One region of the Rhizobium sp. NFR12 genome, then DNA from elsewhere that is predicted to be linked to it. Evidence: riboswitches for the same ligand, from Rfam matches in the RefSeq annotation. Region 1 holds a riboswitch; the other holds the start of a gene.
What was found. A riboswitch is a leader RNA that binds a small molecule or an ion and turns the genes downstream of it on or off. The one in region 1 is predicted to bind thiamine pyrophosphate.
Positions count from the first base shown of each region.

Region 2: linked by a shared signal. The riboswitch ahead of thiB (thiamine ABC transporter substrate binding subunit) and the one ahead of BLW69_RS15195 (ABC transporter permease) in region 1 are both predicted to bind thiamine pyrophosphate.

Region 1 covers NZ_FNWM01000003.1:379,857-394,470, forward strand. Annotated here, with positions in the region: gene BLW69_RS15175 (copper chaperone PCu(A)C) at 1-441, shown strand, start outside; gene BLW69_RS15180 (SCO family protein) at 441-1,025, shown strand; gene BLW69_RS15185 (EAL domain-containing protein) at 1,258-3,801, shown strand; gene BLW69_RS15190 (DUF2934 domain-containing protein) at 3,908-4,153, opposite strand; TPP riboswitch at 4,314-4,416, shown strand; gene BLW69_RS15195 (ABC transporter permease) at 4,550-5,314, shown strand; gene BLW69_RS15200 (ABC transporter substrate-binding protein) at 5,331-6,275, shown strand; gene BLW69_RS15205 (hydroxyethylthiazole kinase) at 6,275-7,015, shown strand; gene thiE (thiamine phosphate synthase) at 7,005-7,664, shown strand; gene thiD (bifunctional hydroxymethylpyrimidine kinase/phosphomethylpyrimidine kinase) at 7,661-8,461, shown strand; gene BLW69_RS15220 (ABC transporter permease) at 8,458-9,252, shown strand; gene BLW69_RS15225 (ABC transporter ATP-binding protein) at 9,249-9,953, shown strand; gene BLW69_RS15230 (aliphatic sulfonate ABC transporter substrate-binding protein) at 9,987-10,940, shown strand; gene BLW69_RS15235 (NAD(P)-dependent alcohol dehydrogenase) at 11,002-12,039, opposite strand; gene BLW69_RS15240 (AraC family transcriptional regulator) at 12,162-13,085, shown strand; gene BLW69_RS15245 (M20 family metallopeptidase) at 13,144-14,364, opposite strand; gene BLW69_RS15250 (nickel ABC transporter ATP-binding protein NikE) at 14,387-14,614, opposite strand, start outside.
Region 2 covers NZ_FNWM01000001.1:95,245-109,858, forward strand. Annotated here, with positions in the region: gene BLW69_RS00395 (beta-ketoacyl-ACP reductase) at 1-186, shown strand, start outside; gene BLW69_RS00400 (YMGG-like glycine zipper-containing protein) at 250-504, opposite strand; gene BLW69_RS00405 (DUF3309 family protein) at 545-700, opposite strand; gene BLW69_RS00410 (helicase-related protein) at 1,076-4,276, shown strand; gene BLW69_RS00415 (RNA-binding S4 domain-containing protein) at 4,281-4,688, shown strand; gene fdxA (ferredoxin FdxA) at 4,871-5,209, shown strand; gene BLW69_RS00425 (CarD family transcriptional regulator) at 5,595-6,170, shown strand; gene BLW69_RS00430 (RNA polymerase factor sigma-32) at 6,467-7,330, shown strand; gene BLW69_RS00435 (M48 family metalloprotease) at 7,438-8,874, opposite strand; gene BLW69_RS00440 (thiamine ABC transporter ATP-binding protein) at 9,166-9,840, opposite strand; gene thiP (thiamine/thiamine pyrophosphate ABC transporter permease ThiP) at 9,833-11,455, opposite strand; gene thiB (thiamine ABC transporter substrate binding subunit) at 11,471-12,508, opposite strand; TPP riboswitch at 12,536-12,643, opposite strand; gene BLW69_RS00455 (response regulator) at 12,811-13,284, opposite strand; gene BLW69_RS00460 (ABC-F family ATP-binding cassette domain-containing protein) at 13,453-14,614, opposite strand, start outside.

The DNA of each region.
Region 1 (14,614 bases):
ACCGCATCTTCCCAGCACATGCATGCACACGGGACCGGTAATATCACGATCGAATCCGCCTTTTCCCGCGCCATGCTGCCGGTGGCAAAGGTCGGAGGGGGTTACCTGACGATCAACAACGCCGGCGCGGCCGATCGGCTTGTCGGTGCGAAGTCTGATCGTGCCGAAGAAGTCCAGATCCACGAGATGAAGATGACCGGCGCCGTGATGGAAATGCGGGAATTGGACAACGGTATCCCCGTGCCGGCCAAGTCTACCGTCAAGCTGGAACCCGGTGGCTATCATCTCATGTTCACGAATGTCTCTAGACCTTTCAAGGAGGGCGAGACGCTGGCGGTCACGCTGATCTTCGAAAAGGCCGGGCCGATCGAGGTCGAGTTTGCCGTCGGACCGTTTGCCGGCGCGCAGAAGCCTCATGCCGCACACGGAGGTCACGACTGATGACGAAGAACCCGTTCATGCTGGTTGCAACGACAATCTCGGCAATCTTCATCACTGTCCTCGTCGGAATCCTCTTCTTCACGTTCAAGGATGAGCCAAGAAACACCACATTCAATACCGCGTTTTCTCTGATCAACGATCGGGGAGAAGCGGTCGATCAGTCGATCTTCAAGGGCAACCCGTCACTGGTCTATTTCGGCTACACGCATTGCCCGGAAGCCTGCCCGACGACGCTTTATGAAGTTGCTGGATACCTCAAGGAACTGGGTGAAGACGGCCTGCCGATCAAAAGCTACCTGTTCACGGTCGATCCGGAACGGGACACTCCTGACATTATGAACGGCTATGTCACCGCCTTTTCCGACCGGATCACGGGGGTGACCGGAACGCCTGAAGAGATCCGGCGGGTGGTCGCCGGATGGCGCGCATTCGCGGAAAAGAAGCCGAACAAGAGTGGCGGCTATTCCATGAGCCACACGATGGACCTGTTCCTGATCGGTGCGGATGGCCGGTTGAAGGGGCTCATTCCCTATGGCTCGGATCCCGACGTCGCCATCAGCAAGATCCGCAGCGCGCTCCTGTAGTCTCACGATCGGGGTCATAGCTCATGGCGGCCATCGAACCAATGTAGATGCCGACAGATACGCATCGTTTCTTAAATTAAGCCATGCTAATCTATTCTTAAGCGGTCTCTGACATTGCTTTTCCGCAAGTGTGGAAAGTGCCATGATCTCTGGTCGACATATCGGTCCGGCAAATCGGAAATCTGCACCGCAGGTTTTGACGAAAGGACCCGCGTCCGCCAAAGACGGCATCTTGTCAAAGCGACGACTTTCCGACGCCCTCTCAACCGATGCGATCTGGCCGGCATTTCAGCCGCTTGTCGATCTGCAGAGCGGTGCGATCATCGGCTTTGAGGTTCTTGCGCGTTGGACCGATTCTGAAGCAGGTGCCATCGCACCTTCAGATTTCATTCCGTTCGCCGAAACCAGCAATCTGATTGGCGCTTTGACGCAAAAGATCGTCCAGGATGCCTGTCGCAAAGCTGCAAGCTGGAGGGGAGGCTTTGTCCTCGCGATCAACCTGTCGCCGACGCAGTTTCAGGACCCAGACCTCTTCCACTTTCTGGCTTCGATAATCTCGGACACCGGGTTTCCGATGAACCGGATCCATATCGAAATGACGGAAAGCGCACTGCTCGATGACGATACAGTCGTCAGGGAAAACATAGCATCGCTCAAGTCTGCCGGAATGGGCATCTCCCTCGACGACTTCGGGACCGGCTTTGCCAGCCTGACGCGGCTTCACGCGTTCCCCTTCGACAAACTGAAGATCGACACAAGCTTCGTGCGCTCCATGCAGCATGACAGCGGCAGCCGGAAAATCGTCGCCTCGGTCATTGGGCTGGGGCAAAGCCTTGGCATGACGGTTGTTGCCGAAGGCGTTGAAACCGAAGAACAGGCAGAAATGCTGAAGCGCCTTGGTTGCGACGTTGGACAGGGGTGGCTGTTTGGCAGACCTGTCGACGGTGATGCGACAGAACGGCTTCTCGCTGTCAGCAAGCAGAAGCCACTCACGGAACGCCGCGGAACCGGCTCGCTGTTCCAGCGGGTCCATCAACTGGAAACGCTCTATGAGGCGGCACCGGTCGGTCTCTGCTTTCTCGATTCAGACTTGCGCCATGTCAGTGTAAACAATCGGTTCGCTGCAATGCTGGGATTAACGCCCGAGCAGATGATCGGGCTCACCGTTCACAGTTTCATGCCGGCACGAGAGGCGCGCCGGGTCACCAAAGATCTTCAGCGAGTCTTTGCGGGCGAGCCTTTGATTGTGGACGAATATCGTCCGCCCGGAAGTGAGAACATTCTCCTCGTGGTGAACCAGCGGGTCGATGACGACGCGGGCGAGCCGATCGGCATTTCGGTCACGGCGATCGATGTTACCGGTCACAAGTCGATGGAAAAGGCGCTGACCGAGACGGAAGACCACGCACGATGGTCGATCGAACTCAGCCCGAACATTCCCTGGTCGAGCGATGCCGAAGGCATTGTCAATTTCATGGGGCCAACGCCAGACCCGACGATGTCCAGGATGCGTGACCGGATCGCGGACTGGTACGGTCGGATGCATCCGGACGACAGTTTGCGGGTTCGGCGGGAATGGCTTGGATGGCTGCCATCCGGCGACCCATTCGAAACCAGGTTTCGCATGCGTCTGCACGACGACAGCTGGCGATGGATGGTCAGTCGGGCAAAGCCTCATCGCGATGCGACCGGCAAGATCGTGAAATGGTACGGCACCATCACCGAGATCGTGCCCACGGAGGTCCCGCTGGACGGGAAAGTATCCGTGAAGGCTCCTCATGTCTGGCATGATCCGGACCAGGCTGATGTCCTGCCGACGCAACACTTGATCTCAATGCTGATGAGGATGTTTGAGTCCGCGCCCATTGCCATGGCCATCACGACGAGCGACACGAAAACCTCGAGCTACGTCAAAGTCAACGATGCCTATCTGAAGCTCACCGGCCTGAAATGGGACGAGATCAACGGAAAGAAGCTGATTTCCGAGGGTGCCGCGATCGACAATCCCGCCCGCGACAGACGGCACCGGCTATTGCGCGAGGACGGCGCCTACGAGCTCGAAGATGTTGAGATTGCTCATTCGGATGGTACGATCATCCCAACCCTGATTTCCGCGCAACGCACGATCGTCGATGGCGTTTCATTCGATGTGGAGGTCATTGTCGATGTGTCTGCCCGCGTCAGGCAGCAGCGCGCTATCGAAAGCGCTCTGAAAACCTCCGCGCAGACCGATGCCCTGTCAGGTCTCCCAAACCGAGCCTGTTTCGATGAGGTTGTTGCCGGAGAGGTTGCCCGCAACCTGCTCAATGACAGAAAGCTCGCCATCGCCTACATCGATCTCAACGGCTTCAAGATCGTCAACGACAGTCTGGGGCATTCCGCAGGCGACGAAGTCCTGCGAACGATCTCGGCGAGACTTCGCGAAAGTTTCCGAGCAACGGATTTCATCGCCAGGGTCGGAGGAGACGAGTTTGCTATTCTTCTCGACATGGATCGCAAGTTTGCGGGCGATATGCAGACGCATATTCAGGAAACGATGGAAAGGGTGTTCAAGCCGATCCCCATCGATGGCCAGGTGACATTCACGGGTGCCGCGGTCGGCGTTACGTTCCTAAAGGCCGAAGACACGCCGCAAACCTATGTCAAACGCGCTGACGACTATATGTATCTGGCGAAAGCCACCGGAAAACGGGTGGCCGTCGTGTGTTTCGGTCAGGTTCTCGATCGCCCGACGACGCATAAAGTGGACCGGACGAACGGGTTTTGTGACGGCTGAAGTGTGTCGACGGCCGAACTATCGGCAGCCGATATTTCGAGGTGTTGTGCCAACCCCTTTCATGCAGGGCAGGTCTGATACCTATCCAGACTACCGCTGGTCGACGTCAGTCCGGCGCGACTGACGACGGAGGCCGGATTGTGGCGGCATCGTCGGCCGCTGCATCGTTCTCTCCACCAAACGCCGCATCAGCCTGCTGGTTGACCTTGGTCACATCGTCGCTTTCCTGATCCGACATGTCGGCTGGATGCTCGGAACGCTTCCAGTGATCGTCATGGGACCCTTCAGGACGGCCTTCTTCCTCCCACAGTCTGTAGGCCCGTTCGCGCTGTTCCTGTTCTCTATCGGTCATGGTTGCTCCTCCTAAGTTGCGAAGACATAACCAGCGGACGGGCCCCGGGTTTCCGGGAGGCGGATGACATAGAATAAAATTTTTGTCAGCTCGCCGCGCAGGCTCTGCCGGACAGCGATCGCAAGCGATTGACAAAGGCCGTTTCTTTGTTCAACCTTAGCGTCATTCCGAGGGGAGCATCGAACGGTGCTGAGATGGCGGTGAGCCGGACCCTTGAACCTGATCCGGGTCATACCGGCGTAGGAACGGAAACGGCGCAATACCGCACCTCTTTCTTATTCTCCGCTCGCCTGGATCTCCATGATGTCAAGGTCAGGAGATCAGCCATGCTTACGCTCTCGAGAAATACCCGAATAGGACGAATGCGGTTCGACGGTTTCAACCCGCGTCGCTGACATGCAGTCCCGGTTTGCAGCCCTCGGGCTTTTTCTGCTGCTGGTAGGCTGGCAGATAGCCGTTCAGGTCTTTTCGCCGCCACGCTATCTTTTGCCGTCACCGCTCGCGGTGGTGCAGGCATTGGTGCGTCAGAGCAGCTTCCTCGCTCATCATACCGCTGTCACCATCACCGAGATTTTTGCAGGTCTCGTCGCCGGCAGCATCTTCGGTGCGGCGGTCGCGTTTCTCGTCGTGGCATTCCCGCGGGCCGGCAGGCTTGCCTGGCCGATCATCCTTATCCTGCAGACCTTTCCGGTCTTCGTGCTGGCACCCATCCTGGTGCTCTGGCTCGGTTTCGGCATGGCGTCGAAAGTGATGATGACGACGCTCGTCATCTTCTTCCCGGTCGCCTCCGCCTTCGCAGATGGCCTGAGGCGGACGGAACCAGCGATCCTGGAAGCCGCCGCGCTGACAAGCGCGACGCCCTGGCAGATCCTTGTGAGGCTCAGAACACCGCTTGCGCTGCCGGCGCTCGTGTCCGGTCTGCGCGTCGCCGTGCCGCTCGCGCCGCTGGGTGCCGTGATCGGCGAATGGGTCGGGGCTTCAGCCGGGCTCGGCTTCGTCATGGTTCAGGCGAACGCCCGCATGCAGACCGACACCGTTTTCGCAGCCATGACCATCCTGGCCCTGACCAGCGTCGCGCTGCGCCTCGGTTTCGACCGTCTCGTAAAGGGACGCCCCCATTGGGCGACCGAGACCGAACAACAGACACAGTTATCATCGTGAGGAGAGACGACCACCCATGAAACGCATGCTTCTGGCCTTTGCCATTGCCATATCCGCCAGCATGAATGCATCCGCAACGCATGCCGCAGAAAAGCTCACCGTCATGCTTGAATGGTTTTTGAACCCGGACCATGCGCCGCTCGTGATTGCCGCCGAAAACGGCTATTTCAAAGCCGCCGGCCTCGATGTCGAGCTGGTGCCTCCCGCCGACCCGTCGACGGTGCCTCGCCTCGTTGCCGCCGGCCAGGCCGATATCGGCATCCACTACCAACCGAACCTGTATCTCGATCGTGCAGCCGGCCTGCCGCTCAAGCGAATCGGTACCCTCGTCGAAACGCCCTTGAATACGGTGACGGTTCTCGCCGATGGCCCGATCAAGAGCCTCAAGGACCTGCGCGGCAAGAAGGTCGGCTTTTCCGTCACGGGTTTCGAAGACGCGATGCTGAAGCGCATGCTCGAGGGCGAAGGCATTGGGCTTACCGAGGTCGAACTGATCAACGTCAATTTCGCCCTCTCGCCGTCGCTGATCGGCGGCAAGGTCGATGCCACGCTTGGCGGCTTCAGAAACTTCGAACTGACGCAGATGCGGATCGAAGGGCACGAGGGCCGTTCATTCTTTCCGGAAGAACACGGCGTCCCCGTTTACGACGAGCTGATCTTCGTCACACGCGACGGGCTGGCGACAGATCCTCGCCTGCCCCGCTTTCTCGAAGCCGTCGAGAAGGCTGCCATTTTCCTGACCAATCACCCCGATGATGCCTGGAAACTGTTCATCAAGGCCTATCCCAACCTCGACGACCCGCTCAATCGTCAGGCGTTCACCGACACGCTGCCGCGTTTCGCCAAACGGCCTGCAGCGCTGGATCGGGGTCGCTACCAGCGCTTCGGTGAGTTCATGGCCGCGAGCGGCCTTATTCCGCAGGCCCCGCCGGTCGATGACGTGGCGATCGAAATCCGGTGATGACAATGAACAATTCCCCGACGCCGCAACAGGCCGGCGATCTCCTGGCACGTGTGAGGGCCCGGCGCCCGCGCGTCCATTGCCTGATGAACACCGTGGTGCAGAAATTCGTTGCTGACGGCATCACTGCAATCGGCGCCATCCCCTCGATGACCTCCTCCCCGGACGAAATCGTCGGTTTCGTCTCCAAGGCTGATGTCCTCGTCGTCAATCTCGGCACGCTGGATGCTGACCGTCGCAAGGTGATCGAACTGGCTGTCGAGGTCGCAAACGATCATGGAAAACCCTGGGTCCTCGATCCCGTTCATAGCGACTATTCCCCCGTGCGGCTGGAGTTTGCAAAGACATTGATCGCCCGCCGCCCAACAGTACTGCGTGGCAACAGCGCGGAGATGGCGCTGTTCGGAGACATTGGCGAAACACTGAAAATCGAGACCGGCGCTCACGATCGCCTGACGGATGGCGCGCGAACCGGCACTGTTCGTAACGGCCACCGATGGATGGCGGATGTCACCGGGACCGGTTGCCTATCGGGCGGCGTCATCGCCGCGTTTCTGGCCGTGGAACCGGATGCTATGGCAGCGGCCGCAGCAGCGCTGGCGGCGACCGGCGTCGCCGCGGAACAGGCCGCCGAGCACGCGCGCGGTCCCGGCAGTTTCGCCGTTGCCTTCCTGGATGCACTGTCAGCGCTGACGGCCGAAGAGCTCAGTCTGCACGGAAGGATCGACCATGAAATTTGACTACCGACTGAACCCGATCGTCGATGCGGGTCTTTCCGATGTCGGCGATCTCGTCGACCTCGCCGCGATCGCCGCCCGAAATGGCGCGACGCTGATCCAGTACCGCGACAAGACCGACTCCACCCGGCAGATGATCGCCATGGCCAAAAGCATCAAGGCCGCCCTTGAAGGCACCGGCGTGCCGCTTGTGATCAACGACCGTGTCGATGTGGCGCTCGCTTCAGGCGCCGACGGCGTGCATCTGGGTGCTGACGACATGGATGCCGGGACCGCACGCCGGCTGCTCGGCCCCGACGCCATCATCGGCCTCACCGTCAAGACACGTGCCGATGCGGAACGCGCCGGCCGGGCGCAGGCGAGCTATGCCTGTATCGGCGGGGTATTCGAGACCCTGTCGAAACAGAACCCCGATCCACCGGTTGGCCTCGAAGGCTTGCGGGATCTGCGCGAACGGTTGCGACAACTTGATCCGGCCCTCCCGGTCGGCGCGATCGCGGGCATTGGGCTGGAGCAGGTGCGGAGCGTCATCGACGCGGGGGCCGACGGTGTCGCGGTCATTTCGGCAATCTTCCGCGCACCGGACCCTGCAGACGCCTGCCGCAGTTTTTGGCGCCGGGTGGATGATGCTCTGAGCGAGGTGAAACGATGACATCCGTTGCCATGACAATCGCCGGCTCCGACAGTGGCGGAGGTGCCGGCATTCAGGCCGATATCAAGACCTTTTCCGCCCTCAACGTCTTCGCCACCAGCGTCATCACCGCCGTGACCGCCCAGAACACGCGGGGCGTGAGCGCCGTCGAAGACATCTCGCCGACAATGATCCGGGAGCAGATGCGCGCGGTGCTCGCCGATATCACGGTCCATGCGATCAAGATCGGCATGGTGTCCCGCTGCGAAACAATCCACGCGGTTGCCGGGGGGCTGACAGACTACAGCGGTCCCGTCGTCCTCGATCCGGTCATGGTCGCCACCTCGGGCGATCGGCTGCTGCGCGAAGATGCAATATCCGCGCTGATTTCCAGCCTCGTGCCGAAAGCGACGATCGTGACGCCGAACCTGCCGGAAGCTGCACTGCTAACCGGCATGCCGGTCTCCGAAACCCGGTCCGACATGACCCGTCAGGCGGAGACCATCCTCAACGCCGGAGCCCGTGCCGTTCTGATCAAGGGCGGGCATGGAACCGGCTGCGACAGCATCGATCTCCTCTTCGACCAGTCAGGCGTGACGGAGTTTTCTTCTCCCCGTGTCGATACGAGAAACGACCATGGCACCGGTTGCACGCTTGCGGCGGCCATCACCGCCGGCCTCGCCCGCGGCCTGTCGTTGCATGAGTCCGTTGGCGCTGCAAAAACATATCTTCAGGACGCTTTGATTGCCGGAAAAGCTCTTTCTATCGGCGGCGGGCATGGCCCGGTCCACCACTTCCACAAATGGTGGCCGGCATGAACCGAGCTATGGCGGGTCCTGCGAGGCCCGGCCGCCTGGCGCAATTCGCGTCGCGGCTCGCCTCGCCGATTGCCCTCCTTGTCATCTGGCAGACCACCAGCATGACGGGACTGCTGTCGCCGCGTATTCTCGCCGGACCGAGCGACATCGTCGCGACAGCCAGCCGCCTCATCGCGTCCGGTGAACTGATCAACGGGCTGATCGTATCGTTCCTGCGGGTGCTTGCAGGCTTTTCGATTGCGCTCGTCGCCGGGATTGTTCTGGCTCTGATCTCCGGCCTGTCTCGGTTCGGAGAAGCGGTGATAGACCCGCCGATCCAGATGCTGAAGGCGATGCCGTTCCTGGGTCTTCTGCCACTGTTCATCCTCTGGTTCGGGATCGGCGAGATGCCGAAGATCGGGCTCGTCGCCTTCGGCGCCATCTTTCCGATCTACCTCACCCTTTATGGCGGCATTCGCGGCATTGACAGGAAGCTGATCGAGGCGGGGCAGATGATGGACCTCGGCACGACAAGCATCATTCGCCATATCATCATTCCAGGCGCCCTCCCCTCGCTGCTCGTGGGCGTCCGATACGGCCTCAGCGTCGCCTGGCTCAGCCTCGTCGTCGGCGAACAGATCAATGCCTCCAGTGGTATCGGATACACGATTTCCTATGCCCGCGACTTTATGCAGACAGATGTCATCGTCGTCTGCCTTCTAGTCTACGCCATCTTAGGCCTGCTGACTGATGGTCTCGTACGCATGATCGAGGCTTATGCGCTGCGCTGGCGTCCGGTGGTGTTCGGTTGATCCCCCTCGTCGACATCAGGCAACTCACCCGCTCGTTTGGCGGCGCGGCCGTTCTCGACGGCATCGACCTCGCCATGGCGCCCGGCGAATTCGTCGCCCTGCTCGGCCGCAGTGGTTCCGGAAAAACCACGCTGCTGCGCATTCTGGCAGGGCTCGATACCTCTCCAGCCGAAAAGCTTCAGCTGACCACCCGCCGTTCAGTGGTTTTCCAGGAACCGCGCCTGCTGCCGTGGAAAAGCGTCATCGACAACGTCGCGCTCGGTCTGCTCCACCCGGATGCGCGAGCGCTGGCGACCCAGGCACTGGAGGAAGTCGGCCTGTCGCACCGGCTCGATGCCTGGCCGCTGACGCTCTCGGGCGGCGAGGCGCAGCGATCGGCGCTTGCGCGGGCGCTGGTCCGCGAACCTCAACTGCTGCTGCTGGACGAACCGTTTGCCTCCCTCGACGCGCTGACCCGGTTGCGAATGCATGAGCTCGTCCTCGCGTTGTGGCGCAAGCATTGCCCGGCCGTGCTGCTCGTCACCCATGATGTCTGGGAAGCCGTCGCCCTTGCCGACCGTATCCTGGTGCTCGACCAGGGACGTTTCGTGCTCGAAATCAAGGTCGATATCGACCGCCCCCGCCGCCGCGACGACCCCAGAACAGGCCGTATCGAAGCGGCGCTTCTGGAGGAGCTCGGCGTCCTTCCCACGCAAGACTGACTTCCGTACCCAAATAGCAGATCGGACTAAGCCATGATCACCAAGCGTATTCTCCTTGCCGCTGTCACCCTCGTCGCTGCCGCAGCCGTGTTCGCCCCCTCTGTGCAGGCAGCCGATCCGGTGGTGCGGATCGGCTGGTTGCGGGGACCCAACGACATCACGCTCGCCAAGTCGCGGGGCACGCTGGAAAAGGCGCTGTCCGAAAAGGGCATCAAGGTCGAGTGGGCCGGCCCCTTCCCGGCGGCGGCACCCGCTTTCGAAGCGCTCAACGCCGGCAGCATCGATATCACGGCCGGCAGCTCGACATCGGCGATTGCAGCCCTTTCCGCAAAAATCCCGCTGGTAATCTTTGCCTATCAGAAGATGGCGCCAGGCTCTGAGGGCATCGTGGCGACGAAGGGTTCCGGCATCGCCGCCATCAAGGACCTCGCCGGCAAAAAGGTGGCAGTGAACCGCGGGGGAACGGGGGAATATCTGCTGATGCGCGGACTGGAGACGAACGGGATTGATCAGACGAGCGTCGAACGCGTCTATCTCAGCCCCAGCGACAGCGGCCCGAGCTTCAGCCAGGGCCATGTCGACGCCTGGGCGACCTGGGATCCGTTCCTGACCATCGCGGAAAAAGCCTATGACGGCAGGGTCATCGCCGATGGCGCCGCCATCAGGTCCGACAATGCCGTGGTTCTTGTTGCGAGCCGCGATTTCGCTAAGGACAAGGCCGATCAGTTGCAGCTCGTGTTCGATGTCATCAAGTCCGAAAACGCCTGGGCAGTCGCCAACAAGGCGGAGGCCGGTGCAATCTGGGTCAAGGAAATGAACGTCCCGGCCGAACTCGGGGCGAAGATCGGTGAAAACAATGCGGTAGCGACGACAGCCGTTTCGCAAGCCGACGTGAAGCAGATCAGTGCCGTGGCTGAGTGGTACGCCAAAAGCGGTATCATTCCTGAAATGCCCGACATTGCCGCCGGTGTCGTCGAGCTGAAGTAAGCCTCGACGAGCCGGTTTTCGATCAGGAGGTCGCCGCCCGGAATTTCTTCCGGGCCGGCAGTCAGCCGCCCATGACAATCTGCAGCTTTACGTCTTCCGGCCGGCCTTCCGCTGCCCGTTCGAACGCCTTGATCGACTGGTCGAAATCGAACGTGTCCGATACCAGCGGCTTGAGATCGACCTTGCCGGCCGCGATCAGCGCCAGGGCCCGGTCAAACACGTTGGCGTAGCGGAACACGGTCTCGATCCGGCATTCGCGCGAGCAGGCGGCGGCGATATCAAACGGGACGGGTTCCGGCGGCAGGCCGACGAGCACCACGGCACCCCCGGGGCGAACGATCTTGAAGATGTCGCAGATGGCGGCGGGCGCACCGGAGCATTCGAACACGATATCCGCGCCCCAGCCGTCGGTGGCGTTGTTTGTGGCTGTGACGATGTCGGTCTCTCGCAGATTGACGCCGGTAATCCCGGCATAGGTCTCGGCAAGCTTGAGCTTGGTTTCCGACAGGTCCGAAATCAGCACACGCGAGCATCCGCCAGCCAGTGCGGCCAGCGCCACCATGATGCCAATCGTGCCGCAACCGGTGACGACCGCCGTGTCGCCGGGCGTGATGCGGGCGCGGGATGCAGCCTGCATGCCGACGGCAAAGGGCTCGACCATCGCGCCCTCGGCAAACGAGACGTTGTCGGCGAGCTTGTAGGTGAAAGCTGCTGGATGGACGGTCTCCGGGGTGAGGATGCCATGAACCGGCGGCGTTGCCCAGAATGTCACTGCGGGATCGACATTGTAGATCCCGAGGCGGGACGCGCGCGAATTTGGGTCGGGAATGCCGGGTTCCATGCAGACACGGTCGCCGTCTTTCAGGTGGCTGACGTTGGCGCCCACCTCGATCACTGTGCCGGCAGCCTCGTGGCCCAGCACCATCGGCTCGTTGACGACGAAATCGCCGATGCGACCGTGCGTGTAATAATGGACATCACTGCCGCACACGCCGACGGTGTGCAGCTTGATGCGGACGTCGTCAGGGCCAAGGTTTTGCGGCAGGTCGATATCGCGCAGGGTAAGCTCGCCGACGCGTTCGAGAACTAGTGCTTTCATGATCTTTATCTTTCTTCCATGCCGCAGACATCGCCACTGTGAACGCTCCTACGACATGAAACTAGTTGGCTTCTTGCTTTCAACTGGTATTATTTTGACATGCTGCGGTGCAAGGTGACGGGATGGCGACAACAAACCAACGGAATTTGGCGCAGCCTGTTTCGCACGCGGCCATGCGCGAGCAGATCGTTCTGCCCGGCGGCATGTCCTACCTCATCCGCCGTGACGACTATCCGAACCCGATCGGCGTCTGGAATTATCATCCGGAATGGGAGATCCACTATATTCCCGAAGGCCAGGGTTTTGCCTATGTCGGTGATTATGTGGGGCCGTTCAAATCCGAGCATCTGATCCTCACCGGAACCAATCTACCGCATAACTGGATCTCGCCCGGCGCTCCTTCGCTTCCCGGCCGCGATCTCGTCCTGCAATTTGATGCGGACGCGCTGATCGGAATCCGCAATGTGTGCCCTGAATTCGACGTGCTCCACAGACTGAGTTCGCTTGCCGCGCGTGGGGTCGAGATCCTCGGGCCCGAGGCAGCGGAGATCGGGGCGAAGGTTCTCCTCCTGCACCAAACGCAAGGCCGCGGCGGTCTGACGCTGTTCCTCGACATCCTCAACGAGATCGAAGCCGCTCCCCGCAAGCGCCTGCTTGCCAGCGAGCACTTCATATCATTCTACAACGAACAGTCCGACAAACGGCATCGCCGGATCGACCAAGCCATCCAGATCCTGCAGTCCGACCCGGTCAAGCAGATGCATGAGGTAGCTGATATGGTCGGTCTGGCGCCTTCCGCATTTTCCCGCGCGTTCAGACGCCTGACGGGAATGAACTTTTCTCATTACAGCCGTTCGGTCCGGGTCTGGCGGGCTCGGACCATGCTAGCGGAAACGGAGATGCCGATCACCGGCGTCTGCTTTGAAGCAGGCTTCAACAACCTCTCCAATTTCAACCGCTATTTCCGGATGGAAACCGGGCTGACACCGCGCGCCTACCGCATGGCGGCACGGATCCGGGGCCGATCGATTGTTGCTGCTGAGTGAAGGAGCCAGCGTCAGCAAGTCGGGTGTCCCGGGCGATCGATACGCCCGGGACCAGGTTTCAGGCCACTTCGCAGATATCGAGGATGGTCAGCATGTAGACGCGGATCATGTCGAGGAAATCGACGATGTCGACACGCTCGTCCGGCATGGTGTTGTAACGACCACCCGGACCGCAGACGATGCCTTCCATACCGAGCTCATGGTAGAGATGCCCGGCATCGGTGCCATAGAAGCGCGTCGGCGTGATCGCGCCGGTCGGCTGCTTTTCACCGCGGACGGCCTCATAGGCCGCATTGATCGAGGTCACGATGCGGCTATCCGGCGATACTTCGAAGGGCGGCATCAACGGACGGCCTTCGATCATCTCGGGAACCAGCTTTGCCTTCAGGCCCGGGAACCGGCCCTCAAGTGCCCGCAACTCCTTGTCGAGATCGGCGAGAACGCCTTCCTGCGTCTGGCCGGGCGCATAGCGGCACGATCCTTTGAGGCGAACGAAGTCGGCCACTTGCGGCGGACGCCATTCCTCGAGGTCGCGACCGAGCGCGCCGTGGACGACGCCCACATGGCCGCGGTTGATCGAGCGATGCACATCGCTTCTGGCGCCGCTGAAGGTCATCGCATTGATGCGCGGAATGATATCGCAGGCGGCGGCAATCGCGTCGACGGATTCCTCGCGCTTCGACAGGTGGCGGGTGTCGCCGGTCAGCTCGATGACATAGCTCAGTGCTGCCGCATGCATGGTGACGGCAACGAGATCGCTCGGTTCGCTGTTGATGAAATAGTCGGCCTTCACGCCGCTTTTGATGGCAGCAAGTGTGCCAACGCCGCCCTGCAATTCGCCGACGACGAAGGTCAGGATCACGTCGCCCTTGAGCTTGACGCCCGCCTCGAGCAGCGTCTTTACCGCACAGAAATAGGCGGCATCGCCGGCCTTCATGTTGGAAACGCCGATACCGTAGATGAACTTGTCGTCGATGAGACCGGCATAGGGGTCGACAGTCCAGCCCTCGGTGACCGGATTGGTATCGAGATGGCCGTTGAACAGCAGGCTCTTGCCGCCGCCTTGGCCTTTAAGGCGACCGATCGTGTTGAACCGCCGGCCATCGTCGAAGGGCTGAAGCTCGGCTTCGACGCCGATTTCTTCCAGCTCAACTGCCATCCAGCGCGCCAGAACCTTCTCGCCTTCCGTCTCCGAATGGCTCTTATGCTGAACCATCTTCGACAGAAAATCGAGGCAGGCCTTTTCGTCGATCCGATCCACGAGGGACTTCGGGTCCATTGTCATGCTCCTTGATGCGGTATTACTGGTATTGCGCGGCGGCGCGTGGCACCGCCTCGATCAGACGGCGGGTGTATTCCGCCCGGTCGGGACTATCGATCTCGGACGCCTTCACCACCTCGATCAGATCGCCGCGATACATGACGGCGATCCGGTGGGCGATCTGGCGGATCAGGTTGAGATCGTGGGTGATGAAGAGGTATGCCGTGCCGCTGGCCTTCTGCAGTTCCAGCAGAAGCTCGACGACCGA
Region 2 (14,614 bases), on a different contig from region 1:
ACAGACATGGTGCGTGCCATCCCGCAAAAGGTGATGGACGAAAAGATCATCCCGCAGATCCCTGTCGGACGGTTGGGAGAGCCGGAAGAAATCGCCCGCTGCGTGCTGTTTCTAGCCTCTGAAGAAGCCGGATTCATTACCGGGTCTACGCTCAGCGCAAATGGCGGTCAGTATTTCGCCGGGTAAGCGGATACAAAAAAACCGGCGCCCATGGGACGCCGGTTTCTATTCTGCGACTAAACGCAGGACTTAGCGGCAACGCGCTTCGTATGTGCGGCCGTAACGATCGCGGTAGACGCAGTAACCGTTGCGCTTCTGCGATTCGCCGATAGCGGCGCCAACCAGACCACCGCCGACAGCGCCGACTGCAGCGCCACCCCAGCTGTTGGTCACAGCGCCACCGATAACGGCGCCGGAAGCAGCACCGATTGCGGTGCCCTTTTCAGTGGATGTGCAAGATGCGAGCATTCCGACGAGAGCGCCAACGAGCAAAACTTTTTTCATGTCAATTCCCTTCCCTTGATAACGTGCGGCTTCGCCGCTTTTAGATCCTGCCCATCAGCAGGAGGATGATGATAATCAGTACAACGAGGCCGAGACCGCCGGAAGGACCATAACCCCAGTTCCGGCTATGCCCCCAATTCGGCAGCGCGCCGATCAAAAGCAAAATCAGTACGATAAGTAGGATGGTTCCGAGCATAGGCTTGTACTCCGCTGACCTACCGGCTCGACATGTCCGGTTGGGATTGCCGAGAAAACGTAGCATGGGAACTTTTGTTCCACTCACCACTTGCTTGCCCGTGGGGTGTGGTTAACGGGTTACACTTTCGCCATGCGTCGAAAAGCCGGGTAATGTTCGAAACAGATCGGGAACGCTCCGGAATCTGCAATCGTCGCCGATTCGTTCACGTTTGTTCGAACGAAACTGGCTTGCGTATCGTACGCATGTTGATCCTGGAAATCGTGGTCTCGCCTTGTCGAGGATAACATATCGGCTTGCGTTTATCGTCGAGCATGGCCATCTGATAATGCGATTGCGTTTCCGTGGAGGATCGCATCGGCGGATAAGCAGGAACTGGCTTTGCATTCTCAGCCCATGATTCTCAGCGGCCGCGGCGTCACGGCCGTGCTAGGCCCCACCAATACCGGCAAGACCCATTATGCCATCGAGCGCATGGTTGCGCACGGTTCCGGCGTGATCGGTCTGCCCCTTCGCCTGCTTGCACGCGAGGTCTATACGCGTGTCGTGGAGAAGGTCGGTTATCACAATGTCGCGCTGATCACGGGCGAGGAAAAGATCACGCCGCATATGGCGCGCTTTTCCGTCTGCACCGTCGAGGCGATGCCGCGCGAGACAAAGGCCGCCTTCGTCGCCATCGACGAGGTACAGCTGGCCGGCGATCTCGAGCGCGGGCACATCTTCACCGACCGCATCCTGCATCTTCGCGGACGCGAGGAGACGTTGCTGCTGGGCGCCGGCACCATGCGGCCGATCCTCGAACGGCTGCTTCCCGGGATCACCGTGGTCGAACGGCCGCGTCTGTCGCAGTTGTTTTATGCCGGCCAGAAAAAGATCACCCGCCTGCCGCAGCGTTCCGCCATTGTCGCCTTCTCCGCTGAGGAGGTCTATGCGATCGCCGAACTGATCCGCCGCCAGCGCGGTGGTGCGGCCGTGGTGCTTGGCGCCTTGAGCCCGCGGACACGCAATGCACAGGTCGCTCTCTATCAGGAAGGCGATGTGGAATATCTGGTCGCAACCGATGCGATCGGCATGGGCCTCAATCTCGATGTGGATCACGTTGCCTTCGCTCAGGATCGCAAGTTCGACGGCTATCAGTTCCGCAACCTTAATCCGTCCGAACTGGCGCAGATTGCCGGGCGTGCCGGCCGCCATGTGCGCGACGGAACCTTCGGCGTGACCGGACAGGTCCAGCCTTTCGACGACGAACTGGTCGAGCGGATCGAGGGTCATCATTTCGAGCCGGTGAAAGTGCTGCAGTGGCGCACGAAAAGCGTCGACTATTCCTCGCTTGCCGCTTTGCGTGCCAGTCTCGACCGACCGCCGACCGTGGCAGGCCTTGCCCGCGCGCTTCCGGCAATCGATATCCAGGCGCTCGACTATCTTTCGCGCTACGCAGAAATCCGCGATACGGCGACAACGCCGGAGCGGGTCGAAAAACTGTGGGAGGCCTGCGCTCTGCCGGACTATCGGCGGATTGCCCCTGCGCAACACGCAGACCTCATTTCGACTCTTTTCTCGGATCTTGTGCGCTTCGGCACGGTGAACGAGCAATTCATGGCAGAACAGGTTCGCCGCGCCGACCGGACCGACGGAGAAATCGACACCCTGTCGGCCCGAATCGCGCAGATTCGTACCTGGACCTATGTTTCGAACCGCCCTGGCTGGCTTGCCGATCCGACACACTGGCAAGAAAAGACACGGGAAATCGAGGATAGGTTGTCGGACGCGTTACATGAACGGTTGACGAAACGCTTTGTTGATCGCAGGACATCTGTGCTCATGAAGCGCCTAAGAGAGAATGCGATGCTGGAAGCTGAAATCAGTGTGAATGGGGATGTCTTCGTCGAAGGCCATCATGTGGGGCAATTGGCTGGATTCCGATTCACGCCTATAGCCGGCACGGAGGGTCCAGATGCGAAGGCCGTCCAGGGTGCCGCGCAAAAGGCGCTTGCGCTGGAGTTCGAGGCACGCGCCGCGCGGCTTTATGCATCCGGCAACAACGACCTTGCTGTCGGCTCGGACGGTTCCGTGCGCTGGCTCGGCGAACCTGTCGGCCGGCTTGCGTCGAGCGACCATATCATGCGCCCGCGCCTGATCCTGCTTGCCGACGAGCAGTTGACCGGCAATGCCCGCGAACACGTCGTTGCGCGCATCGAGCGTTTCGTGAACCACCATATCGCGACCGTGCTGAAGCCGCTGGACGATCTGTCGCGCGCTGAAGACCTGCAGGGTCTCGCCAAGGGCCTGGCCTTCCAGCTGGTCGAAAACCTCGGCGTCATGTTCCGGCGCGATGTTGCCGAAGACGTGAAGACGCTCGATCAGGATGCGCGCGCTTCGATGCGCCGCTACGGCATCCGCTTCGGCGCCTACCATGTGTTCATGCCGGCGCTGCTGAAGCCTGCTCCGGCCGAGCTTATCACGCTTCTCTGGGCGCTGAAGAACGACGGCATCGACAAGCCGGGTTACGGCGATCTCATTCCGGCGCTTGCTGCCGGCCGCACATCGGTCGTCGCGGATCCTGCTTTCGAGCGTACCTTCTACAAGCTCGCCGGTTTCCGTTTCCTCGGCAAGCGTGCCGTTCGTATCGACATTCTCGAGCGTCTGGCTGATCTCATCCGTCCGCTGCTGCAGTGGAAGCCGGGCTCCAGCCCGCGTCCGGAAGGCGCCTATGACGGTCGCCGCTTCGTGACGACGACAGCCATGCTGTCGATCCTCGGCGCAACGCCTGACGATATGGAAGAAATTCTGAAAGGCCTCGGCTATCGCGCCGATGCCGTGAAGCCTGAAGAGGCGCAGGCATTCCTGGCTGGCCAGGAGCCAGCTGCGGCTGCCCCTGCCACGCCAACGGCTGCAGCAGACGAGGCCGCACCGACTGCCGAAGGCGATCAGGTCGAAGCAACTGAAGCAACCGAAGCTTCCGCTGAGGTTGCGGCGCCTGCCGAGGCTGCTGCTCCTGCAGAAGACGCTGCGAGTGAAGAAGCTGCGGCGCCTGACGTCGCCGCTTCCATGGAAGCTGAAACCGTTGAGGCACCTGCAACGGCCGAGCCGGACGCTCAGGCCGAGACAGCCGCCTCGACTGAATCTGCCGCTGCCGTCGAACCCGAAGAAGCAAAGCCTGTTCTCCTGTGGCGCCCGGGTGGCGGTCGCGAGAACAGCCAGCGCCAGGGTGGTCGGCCACAGCAGGGTGATCGCCGTGGTAACGGCCAGGGTCAGCGCAATGCCGGTGCTGCCTCAGCAGGCCGCACCCAGGAAGCCCGCCCCCAGGGCGAAGCCGCTCCCAAGGAAGGCCGTCGCGATGGTCGTCGGGATGGCGAGCGCCGTGACGGTGGTCGTCCGAACCGCGACAACAACAACCGTCGGCCTGAAAACCGGGGCGATCGTCCCGAGCGCGGAGATCGTAACGATCGTCCGGACCGTAACAAGGGACCGCAGCCCGCTCGCTTTGAGGCCAAGCCACCGCGCAAGGAAAAGCCGATCGATCCGGATTCGCCCTTTGCCAAGCTTGCTGCTCTCAAGGAGCAGATGAAGAAGTAGGCGAATGGTTGAAAAAGAGCTGCATGCAGGTTCGCGACAGCGCATCGACAAGTGGCTCTTTTTCGCGCGCATGGCAAAGTCACGCTCCATCGCGCAGTCGCTGATCCAGTCCAACTGCATCCGCATAAACGGTGCGCTGGTTTCTCAACCGAGCTATCAGGTCAAGACCGGGGACCGCCTCGACATCAAGCTGGAACGGCGCGATGTGGTTCTGGTCGTCAAGTCCGGTGGTGATCGGCGGGGTCCATTTGAAGAGGCGCGGCTTCTCTACGAAGATCTGACGCCGCCTCCGGAGGAACGCCAGAAGTTGACGGCGTTCGAGCAGGCGCAACGCCTGCCGGGCTCCGGGCGTCCGACGAAGAAGGAAAGGCGTGAGACCGAACGCCTGTTTCCCGAAGCGGGCGAAAACTAGGTTTAGAAAATCCGCCCCCAAGACCCGGTTTTTACGCACGGTTTATTCTTGCGCAGTTGCAGCAAAGGCATTAGGTGACACTCGAAAAGCATGACTTCCTTTAGTGCTGAAGTCTGCCGGCTTTTCGCCTGCCGCACCTTTCGTCGGCAGCATGCCGCAATCTGCGATATTCGGAGTTTCGCATGACATTCGTCGTGACAGACAATTGCATCCGCTGCAAATACACAGACTGTGTCGAAGTGTGCCCGGTCGATTGCTTCTACGAAGGTGAGAACTTTCTGGTCATTCACCCGGACGAATGCATCGATTGCGGCGTCTGCGAGCCTGAATGTCCGGCTGAGGCCATCAAGCCTGACACGGAACCAGGTCTCGACAAGTGGCTGAAGGTGAACTCCGACTTCGCGCAGATCTGGCCGAACATTACCGTGAAGCGGGATCCGCTTCCGGAGGCCAAGGAAATGGACGGCGAAGAAGGCAAGTATGAAAAGTACTTCTCGGCGGAGCCAGGTTCCGGCGATTAAACCTGGATGGTGACGGTGCGCCCGTCACCCGCTCGAATCAGCTGTCTTTTGGTTGGGCACTGTCCGACTGTCACGCGGCTTGCAAGAATAAAAGCAAATTATTGATTTCCGCACTTTTTTGTGGTAGAGCTTACTCACTGTTCCACAAGGTGGCACTCGCGTGCCCGAAAAACATCACGAAAGAAACAGATCGCTCCCCGCGTTCCCCGTGACATTGCAACACTTTGATGTTGTCGTCGCCGTTTCGCGAGTTGGTCTGTTTTTGCGCGCGTTGTCGGATCAGTATGGAGTGACCCGACGGTTTCCCCCGTCTCATCCGGGCCTGACAGACCCGGTTTCCCCAGACCCGATAAAACGGGTGAGTCAAAGGGAGTTTGTGAATCGAATGACGACCCAACTGAAAAAGAATTCTCCCGCACGCCAGGGCTTTAGAACTGGTGAATCGATTGTTTATCCTGCGCATGGCGTCGGCACGATCACCTCTATCGAAGAACAGGAAGTCGCGGGCATGAAGCTCGAGCTTTTCGTGATCGATTTTGAAAAGGACAAAATGCGCCTGAAGGTTCCGGTCGCCAAGGCCTTGAGCATCGGCATGCGCAAGCTCTCCGAGACGGATTTCGTCGAACGTGCATTGAAGGTGGTCCAGGGCAAGGCCCGCGTGAAGCGCACGATGTGGTCGCGTCGCGCACAGGAATATGATGCCAAGATCAATTCCGGTGATCTGATCTCCATTGCAGAAGTGGTGCGCGATCTTTTCCGCGCCGAAAACCAGCCCGAGCAGTCTTATTCCGAGCGTCAGCTGTATGAAGCGGCGCTGGATCGCATGGCGCGCGAAATTGCCGCCGTCAACAAGATGTCCGATACGGAAGCCGTTCGCCTGATCGAGGTCAACCTTGCCAAGGGTCCCAAGCGCGGCAAGACAGTCGAGGAAGATGAAGCTCAGGAAGAAGAAGCAGCCTGATTTGTCTCTGAAAGACAACACCAAAAACCCGGCCTAGTGCCGGGTTTTTTGTTGGAACCTTTACAACACAAGCGCGTTAACCCGCCGGAACGGCGAATTTAATGCTGCATCGTGCTGCGTGTTCTCCGTCCTAACCAATAGCGGGGCGATTGCCTAACCGGTCCAAGACCTCCGCGAGACACTTGAGGGACATCGGCAGAAATTCGCAAAAATCAAGGCTGAAATATCGGTAATCCCGCAATTCAGCGTTTTTTTTGGTTCTGCCCTTTGTCGATCACGGCACCACGGAGAACACTATGACAGCCATGTCCGCAGACCGCACAATGATCAAGATAGCGATGTCGGCTCCGTATCTCGCCCGCGAGGAAGAGCGTGATCTGGCAATCCGTTGGAAAGACCGCCAGGATCAGGGCGCTCGAAACCAGATTGCACTCGCCCACATGCGTCTCGTCATCGCGATGGCGTCGAAATTCCGTGGGTTCGGTCTACCCATGAGCGATCTCGTTCAGGAAGGTTATGTGGGATTGCTCGAGGCTGCGGCAAGGTTCGAACCGGCCCGCGATGTCCGCTTTTCCACATACGCCAGCTGGTGGATCCGTGCCTCCATGCAGGACTATATCCTGCGCAACTGGTCGATCGTTCGCGGTGGTACGAGTTCAGCCCAGAAGGCGCTGTTCTTCAATCTGCGCCGCCTGCGCGCAAAACTTGCCCGCGGCGACTCCAACCTCACGGCCCAGGCCATCCATGAGGAAATTGCCGTCGCACTCGGCGTCAGCGTTTCCGACGTGCAGACAATGGATGCCCGTCTCTCCGGCAATGACTCGTCGCTCCAGGCTCCAACGATTTCCGGTGATGCCGACAGTGGCGAACGCCTCGACATGCTGGCCAGCGGCGAACCACTGCCGGACGAACAGGTTTCGGGCATGATTGATGGCGAGCGTCGCCTGAAATGGCTGCAGGGTGCCCTCACCAAGCTCAACGACCGCGAAAAGATGATCATCCGCGCCCGCAGGCTGACGGATGACGGTGCGACGCTGGAAGCGCTGGGTGCCAAGCTCGGAATTTCCAAGGAGCGTGTGCGGCAGATCGAAAGCCGCGCGATCGAGAAGCTGAAGTCGGCACTCGTCACCGCAAATCCGCAGATGGCGCTTGTGTCCTAAACACACTGTGCCCGCGCCGCTCTGGCGGTCGCGACATCTCGATACGATGCTTTAAAGCGCGCAGGCCCTTGAAACGGCCTTCGCGCTTTGAAGCTTTTATACAAGCCTCATTCGGAAATGATTTTGACCTTTTGGCCCGGTGACAATGTCGCGCCGACCGGAATGGCGTTGATCAGCTTGAACAGGTCCAGCTTGCGGTCGGTGCCCATCATCCGGCTCGACAGCGATGCCATCGTGTCCTGCGGCCCAACGCTCACGACGCGAACGCGGAGCGGCTTCAGCGACGCGATTTCAGGCTGTGTCATGCGGCGGAAACTGTTGCGCAGGATCTGTGCGGTCGTGTCGAGCGCGGGACTGCCCTTCGGAACCGCGGTCAGGAACCGGAAGATCTGGTCGTTGACCTTGATCACGGTCACGTCGAAATCCCAGCGTTCGGCGGATGCGCGTGCGGTCGCGGCCGGGAGGCCGTTGACGGTCGTCTCGCGCACGGTTTCCGGCTGAAGCCCGGCCACCCAGCCGCTGGTCAGATAGTTGGGCAAGCTGCTGGTGTCGCCAGCGGCGACGCCGTCGAAACGGATCGCGGTTTCGCCAGGTCCTGTCGCGAGAACCGCTTCCACCTTGTTGTCGATGCGGAAGTCCGGCGGAACGTCGAAGCGTATTCCAAGGCCCCCGTGCAGGAAGGTCTGGCCGCGGACATAACCCTCCTGGGGGCTGTCGCCATAGAGAAGACCATCGATGCCGGCGAGGAAATAGTCGCGACCCTTATCGCCAACGCCTTCCTGGCCGAAATTGCGGGCATGCCGGCGGGCCAGATCGACGCGCTGCGCGGAATTCGGGTGGCTGGACAGGAAGTCCAGGCTCTGGTCGCTGTCGGGATCAACCGCCGAGTAGCGCGCATAGGCCGCCATCGAATCGAGGAAGCGCGCAGCGGCGTAAGGGTCGTAGCCAGCTTCGCCCAGCATCCGCACACCGATCACGTCCGCCTGCAGTTCCTGCTGGCGCGAAAACGCTGCAAGTCTCAGCTTGCCGCGGGCAAGCGCCTGCTTGCCGGCGATGTCGCTCGACAGAACTTCGGCGACGACCCGGCTGGCGATCACCTCGGCTTCTTCGCGCCGCTGGCGTTCGATGCCGTGGTTGGCGGTGACGTGGCCCATCTCGTGCGACAGCACGGCCGCGACTTCCGAAGCGTCGTTGGCGAGCGCCAGCAATCCGCGGGTGACATAGAGATAGCCACCGGGCAGGGCGAAGGCGTTGATCGCCGGGGAATTGAGGATAGTGATCCGGAAGGACTGCGTCGGATTTTCCGAAACGGCGGTCAGGGCGCCGGCAATCCGGGCGACCAGCCGTTCGGTCTTGGCGTCACGATATTCGCCGCCATAGCTTGCCACGATACGGGGATGCTCGCGTGCACCCATCTGCGCCCGCGGATCGTTCTTCTGAACCTCGTCGACGATCTGCGGCGAGTCTGATGGAGAAACATTCGGCGTGTAGGCCTGATCGAACACGGACTGGCAGCCTGCGAGTGCTGCACTTGCGAGCAACACGACGGCAAAGCGTCTCCAACGGCGCGGTGCGCTGGTCTGCCCGGTCCTGCCGGGTGTCGCGTCCTCGCGTGTTTTGATCCGTGTCTTCTGCACCGTCAGTCCTGTTCACCTTCGCTTCGTACCGATTTTCGCATCGCATGCACAGATAAAAGAGATAGGTTCAGCCGGCGCGTTTGCAATTGACTTCTGATAAACCAAGGCGATGACATCGCCGCAAGACCAAATTGTGGCACTGCGATAACGTTGGTTTTCGCCTGTCTCTATTCGTGACGACGCTCCGTCGACTGGCCTCTATCGGGCGTAGGGAATAGCCGTGTTTGCGGCGGAGTTGACGATGGTACCATCGCCGACGGCGACCACCACGTCGGCAAGCTTCTGAACCTCGGCGCGGTCGTGGCTGACGATCACCACCGTATTGCCGGTTTCGCGGTGCAGGTCCAGAAGCAGCGACGCCATCGACGACCTAAGTTCAGGATCAAGCGCCGCAAACGGCTCGTCCATCAAAAGGACGGTTCTCTTTCGCACCAGCACCCGCGCGAAGGCAGCGCGCTGCCTCTCGCCGCCGGACAGCGTTCCCGGTTTGCGCGTCTCGAATCCTGCAAGCCCGACACGCTCGAGTGACTGCGAAATTCTCGCCCTGTCCTCACGCGAAAGCTTGAGGGACGGATCGACGCCGAGGCCGATATTGGTGACGAGGTCGAGATGGGCGAAGAGATTGTTGTCCTGGAACACCAGCGAGATCGGCCGCTGCGAGGGGTGTGCGCGGGTCACGTCCTCGCCCGCGATCAGGATGCGGCCGGACGCCGGTATCTCGAAGCCCGCGATGAGGTTCAAGAGGGTCGATTTTCCGGAGCCCGACGGCCCGGTCACGGCGGTAATCGCGCCGTCGCTCATGGCGATATCGAAGCTGAACCGTTTGCTGCCGAGTTGCAACGCAGTCTTTTCCAGGCGAATGCCATCAGCCATCGTATCCCTTTCGCCGGCTCAGACTTCCAAGCATCGTCAGCGCCAGACATATCATCCCGAGAAGCAGGGCAAGCCCATCGGCGTCGTTGGTTCGGTAGCTCGACAGCCTGCTGTAGACGAGCCAAGGCAGGGTCGTTAGTTCCGAGGATCCGAACAGTGCCACAGCACCAAGGTCGCCGAGCGAGAGCGCCATGGCAAACGACAGTGCCGTAAGGATTGGACCGATCAGGAAGGGCAGGTCGATCCGCCGCAGTCTCGAAAAGCCTGAAATGCCGAGGCTCGCTGCCAGCCGTGCCGTCTGCCGCCGATGATCCTCGATCGCCGGTTCCAGCACCCGCATCACGAAGGGCAGCGCCATCAGCATGTTGATGACGGCGACCAGTGCCGGGGCAAACCGCGAGACATCGCCAAACGGGCGAAGCAGCAGGAACCAGCCGGTCCCGATCACGACCGGCGGCACCAGTAGCACCAGCGACGACGTTGCGCCAAGCATTGCCGCCAGTCCACGTGCCAGCATGCCGGGATGACGGAGGTCTCTCATGGCAATGCGCGCATGGATGATCGCCAGAGCCACGCTGACGGCCAGCAGCCCTGACAAGAGCGCGATCGACAGGCTTGTATAGGCGGCGTTGAGGAAGGCGGGGCTGGAGGCCAGCCGCCAGAGATCGGCCTTGATGCCGGCTAGGAAGATCGAGGCAAGCGGCAGGACGAGAAACAGCGTCGTGGCAAGGATGGTCGAGCCGTCCCACAGCCTTGCGCCCCATGTGCGTCCATCGAAGCGGCGGGTGGCGCGGCCGGCAGTTACATGCGTGCCGTCGGGGGCGGGGAGAAACGCGAGTGCGGCGAGGATCAGGCCCGTCACGGCGATCTGCAGTACCGCCAGTCCGATGGCACGCGGCGGATCGAAATCGAAGCGCAGCGACTGGTAGATCGCCACTTCCAGCGTCGTCGCCGCCGGCCCGCCGCCCAGAATCAGGACCAGCGTGAAACTGGTGGCGCAGAGCATGAAGATCAGCCCGGCAATGCCCGGCACGACCCGGATGAGAGCGGGCCCCTCGATGAAACGGAAGATCGACAACGGCTTCATGCCGAGGCTGGTGGAGAGCAGCCAGTATTCCGCAGGCTGCCGCTCGAGCGCCACGAGAAACAGGCGGGCGGCCAGCGGCAGGTTGAAGAAGACATGGGCGAGGAGAATACCGGTCAGGCCGTAAATGCTGATCGGCTGCTCAAGCCCCAATGTCGAGAGGAAACTATTGACCGCGCCCTGGCGCCCCCAGATGCCGATCAGACCCAGCGCACCGATCAGAACCGGCAGACCCATCGGCAACGCCATCAGCCGCACGATCCAGATACGGCCGATGAAATGCGGCCGTCTTGCCAGTGACAGCGCCACGGGAAGGGCAAGGCATACGGAGAACAAGGTCGATAGCGCCGCTTGCCACAGAGTGAACTGCAGGATGCGGCCGGTATAGGCCGAGAACAATCGCCCCTGCGTTTCAGGGGCGTCCCAGGACAGCAGGGCCGAGACCGCGATGCCGACGAAAAGCGCGATCGCGCCGAGGCTTATCACCCCGCCCGAAATCCCCCGTCTTCGCTCGGCAGCGGTCAGCAGCATGCCCGGTTCAGCCGATCAGTTCATGCTCATGGCGTTGAGCCATTCGTCGATCCATGCCTGGCGGTTCTTCGCGACTTCGTCAGATCCCATCAGGAATGTCTTTTCCGGCTGAACCAGCTTGCCGAAAGCGTCTGGCAGCGGTTGCGACGTCTTCGTCACCGGCATCATCCAGTTGGTAGTGGGGATCACGTCCTGAAAACCCTGCGACACCATGAATTTGAGGAAGTCACGGGCGAGATCCTTGTCACGGGAGCCCTTCAGCATGCCGGCCACTTCGATCTGCACGTAATGGCCCTCGGAAAACGCGGCCGCCTGGTAACGGTTCTCGTTCTCCTCCACCATGTGATAGGCAGGCGAGGTCGTATAGGACAGCACCATCGGCACTTCGCCCTTGGTAAACAGGCCGTAGGCTTCCGACCAACCGGGCGTGACGGTCAGGATGCGGCCCTTCAGCTTTGCCCAGGCTTCCGGCGCCTTGTCGCCATAGACTGATTTCATCCACAAAAGCAGGCCGAGGCCGGGTGTCGAGGTGCGCGGATCTTCGATCGCGATCTTCTGCGAAGGATCGCCCTCCACCAGTTCCTTCAGGCTCCTCGGCGGGTTCTTGATGGTTTTCGTGTCGTAGACGACGGCGAAATGACCGTAGTCATAGGGCAGGAACGTATCGTCGGCGTAATTGCCGGGAACGCTGATCCCGCCATTGCCGGAGGATGCCTGCAGTCCATGCGGTTCGAATAGGCCGGTCGCCTTCGCCTCCGAAATCAGGTTGGTGTCGAGCCCGAGCGCGATATCGGCCTTGGTCGTCTCACCCTCCAGCTTCAGCCGGGTCAGAAGTGCGACGCCATCGGCGACAGCCACGAATTCGACCTTGCAGGCGCAGGTCTTTTCGAAAGCCGCCTTCACCTTGGGGCCGGGGCCCCAGTCGGCGGTGAAGCTTTCATAGGTGTAGATGGTCAGCACCTTGTCCTCGGCCCTTGCGGCCGGCGACAGGATGATGGTGGCCGAAGCCACGGTGAGCGATAGCAAGAGTTTGCGCATCAACGCCTCCTTCAAAATCAATCTACAAGGGGAATAGGCGCTGAGCGTGAGCCGTCTAATCCCTCCGCCGGTGTTAGCCGGATCAGGTTCCGCGGGTTGGCTGAAAGCCTCTCAGCCGCACGTTACCGCGCAGCACCCCGTTAGAGCGGGACTAGATGTACCGGTGAAGGAATTGTCTGGCAAGTGGTGTCGAACCGCTGCCGTCTTGCGTTCATGGCCAAGGACCGAGGGGCATCGTGCGATAGCAGTCGCGATAGCAAGAAAGCCGCCCGGGGTGCCGGACGGCTTTCTTGCTAGTAGTTCTTTGGCAACAAGGTTCACGCGTTGAGCGCGTAGCCTGACTGGGAGTCGTTGCGGAATATCTTGAGGTCACGCGGCACGATCGCCATGCCGCCGAGACGGTTGGCGATCGCATAGTCGATCGTCTGCTCTACCACATGCGGCATGACGGGCTTGGTCAGAACGCCGAGCGATCCCTCGACGCCGTCTTTCACGTCTTCCGGATTGGCCGTCATGAAGATGACCGTCAGGCCGTATTCGGCAGCGAGTTCGCGCCCGATTTCCGGACCGGTCCGGCCGTCGGAGAGATTGACGTCGACCAGCGCGATATCGGCGTATGCACCGAGCGACAGGGCGTGCTTGCGGGCGCTGGCAAAGCCTGCAACCTTGAGACCCATGCTCTCGACAGTCTCGGCAACATCAAGCGCGATCAGGAATTCGTCCTCAACGATCAGAACGCGCTGTTCCATTGCATCACTCGCCAGCCGACGACGCATCACATTAGTCAGCATTGGACATTCCTAACCGTTTTGTTTCCATCTGGTCGGCATGTCGGCATTCATACCGCACTACGCATTTCGACCACTTGATGGATGCCGAACGTCACCGGGGAATGTTTGTTCCGGCTCGCGACAAATAAAACGGTGGATATTTATTTGTTAAGTATAGGAATTCTTTAACTATCCTTCAATCTGTTCTCGGAGCATCTCAAGCTCCAGCCATTCTTCTTCCATTTTGGCGACACGATCGCGTAGTTTTGCCGTCTCTGCGGCAAGCTTTGAAAACGCCGACGGGTCTTTGGCGAAGAGTTTGGGATCGGCCATCTTCCGTTCGGATGTAGCGATCTCGTCCTGCGCCTTGGCCATGTCCTTGGGGAGGTTTTCCAGCGCGAACTTCTGCTTGAAGGAGAGCTTGCCCTTTGACTTGGTGGCAGCCGGAGCAGTGCTGTCCGTTTTCGCCTTTTCCGCCTTATCGGCGCGGCGCTTTTCGTCGGCCATGCCTTTGCGCTGCTGCAGCATGTCGGTATAGCCGCCCGCATATTCGATCCAGCGGCCATCAGGGGCATCCGGGTCTGTCGGGGCGATCGTCGAAGTCACGGTCCGATCGAGAAAGTCGCGGTCATGGCTGACGAGAATGACGGTGCCGGCATAGCCCGCGACGATTTCCTGCAAGAGGTCCAGCGTCTCGATGTCGAGGTCGTTGGTCGGTTCGTCGAGGATCAGAAGATTCGAGGGTTTGGCCAGCATGCGGGCCAGCATCAGTCGCGCGCGCTCGCCCCCGGAGAGGTTCTTGATCGGCGTGCGGATCTGTTCCGGCTGGAACAGGAAATCCTTCATGTAGCCCGCCACATGCCGCTGTTCGCCGTTGACCAGCAGCGTCTCGCCGCGGCCGTCTGTCAGATAGTGAGACAGCGTATCTGCGGGGTCGAGGTCCTCGCGCTTCTGGTCAAGCGTGGCAATTTCGAGATTGGTGCCGAGCTTGATCCAGCCGCTGTCGGGAGCAAGCTGACCCGTCAGCATCTTGAGAAGCGTCGTCTTACCAGCGCCATTCGGACCAACCAGGCCGATCCGGTCGCCGCGATGAATGCGGGTCGAGAATGGCGCAACGATCGGCTTGTCATAGGTCTTGGTGATGTTTTCCGCTTCCACCACCAGCTTGCCGGACTCGCGCCCTTCGGCGACGGAGGCCTGAACGGAGCCCTGCGGTCCCTTGTGGCCGCGGTAGTCGGCCCGCATGGACTGCAGCTCGCCGACGCGGCGCATGTTGCGCTTTCGCCTTGCGGTCACGCCGTAGCGCATCCAGTGTTCTTCGCGCTCGATCGCCTTGCCGAGCTTGTGCTGC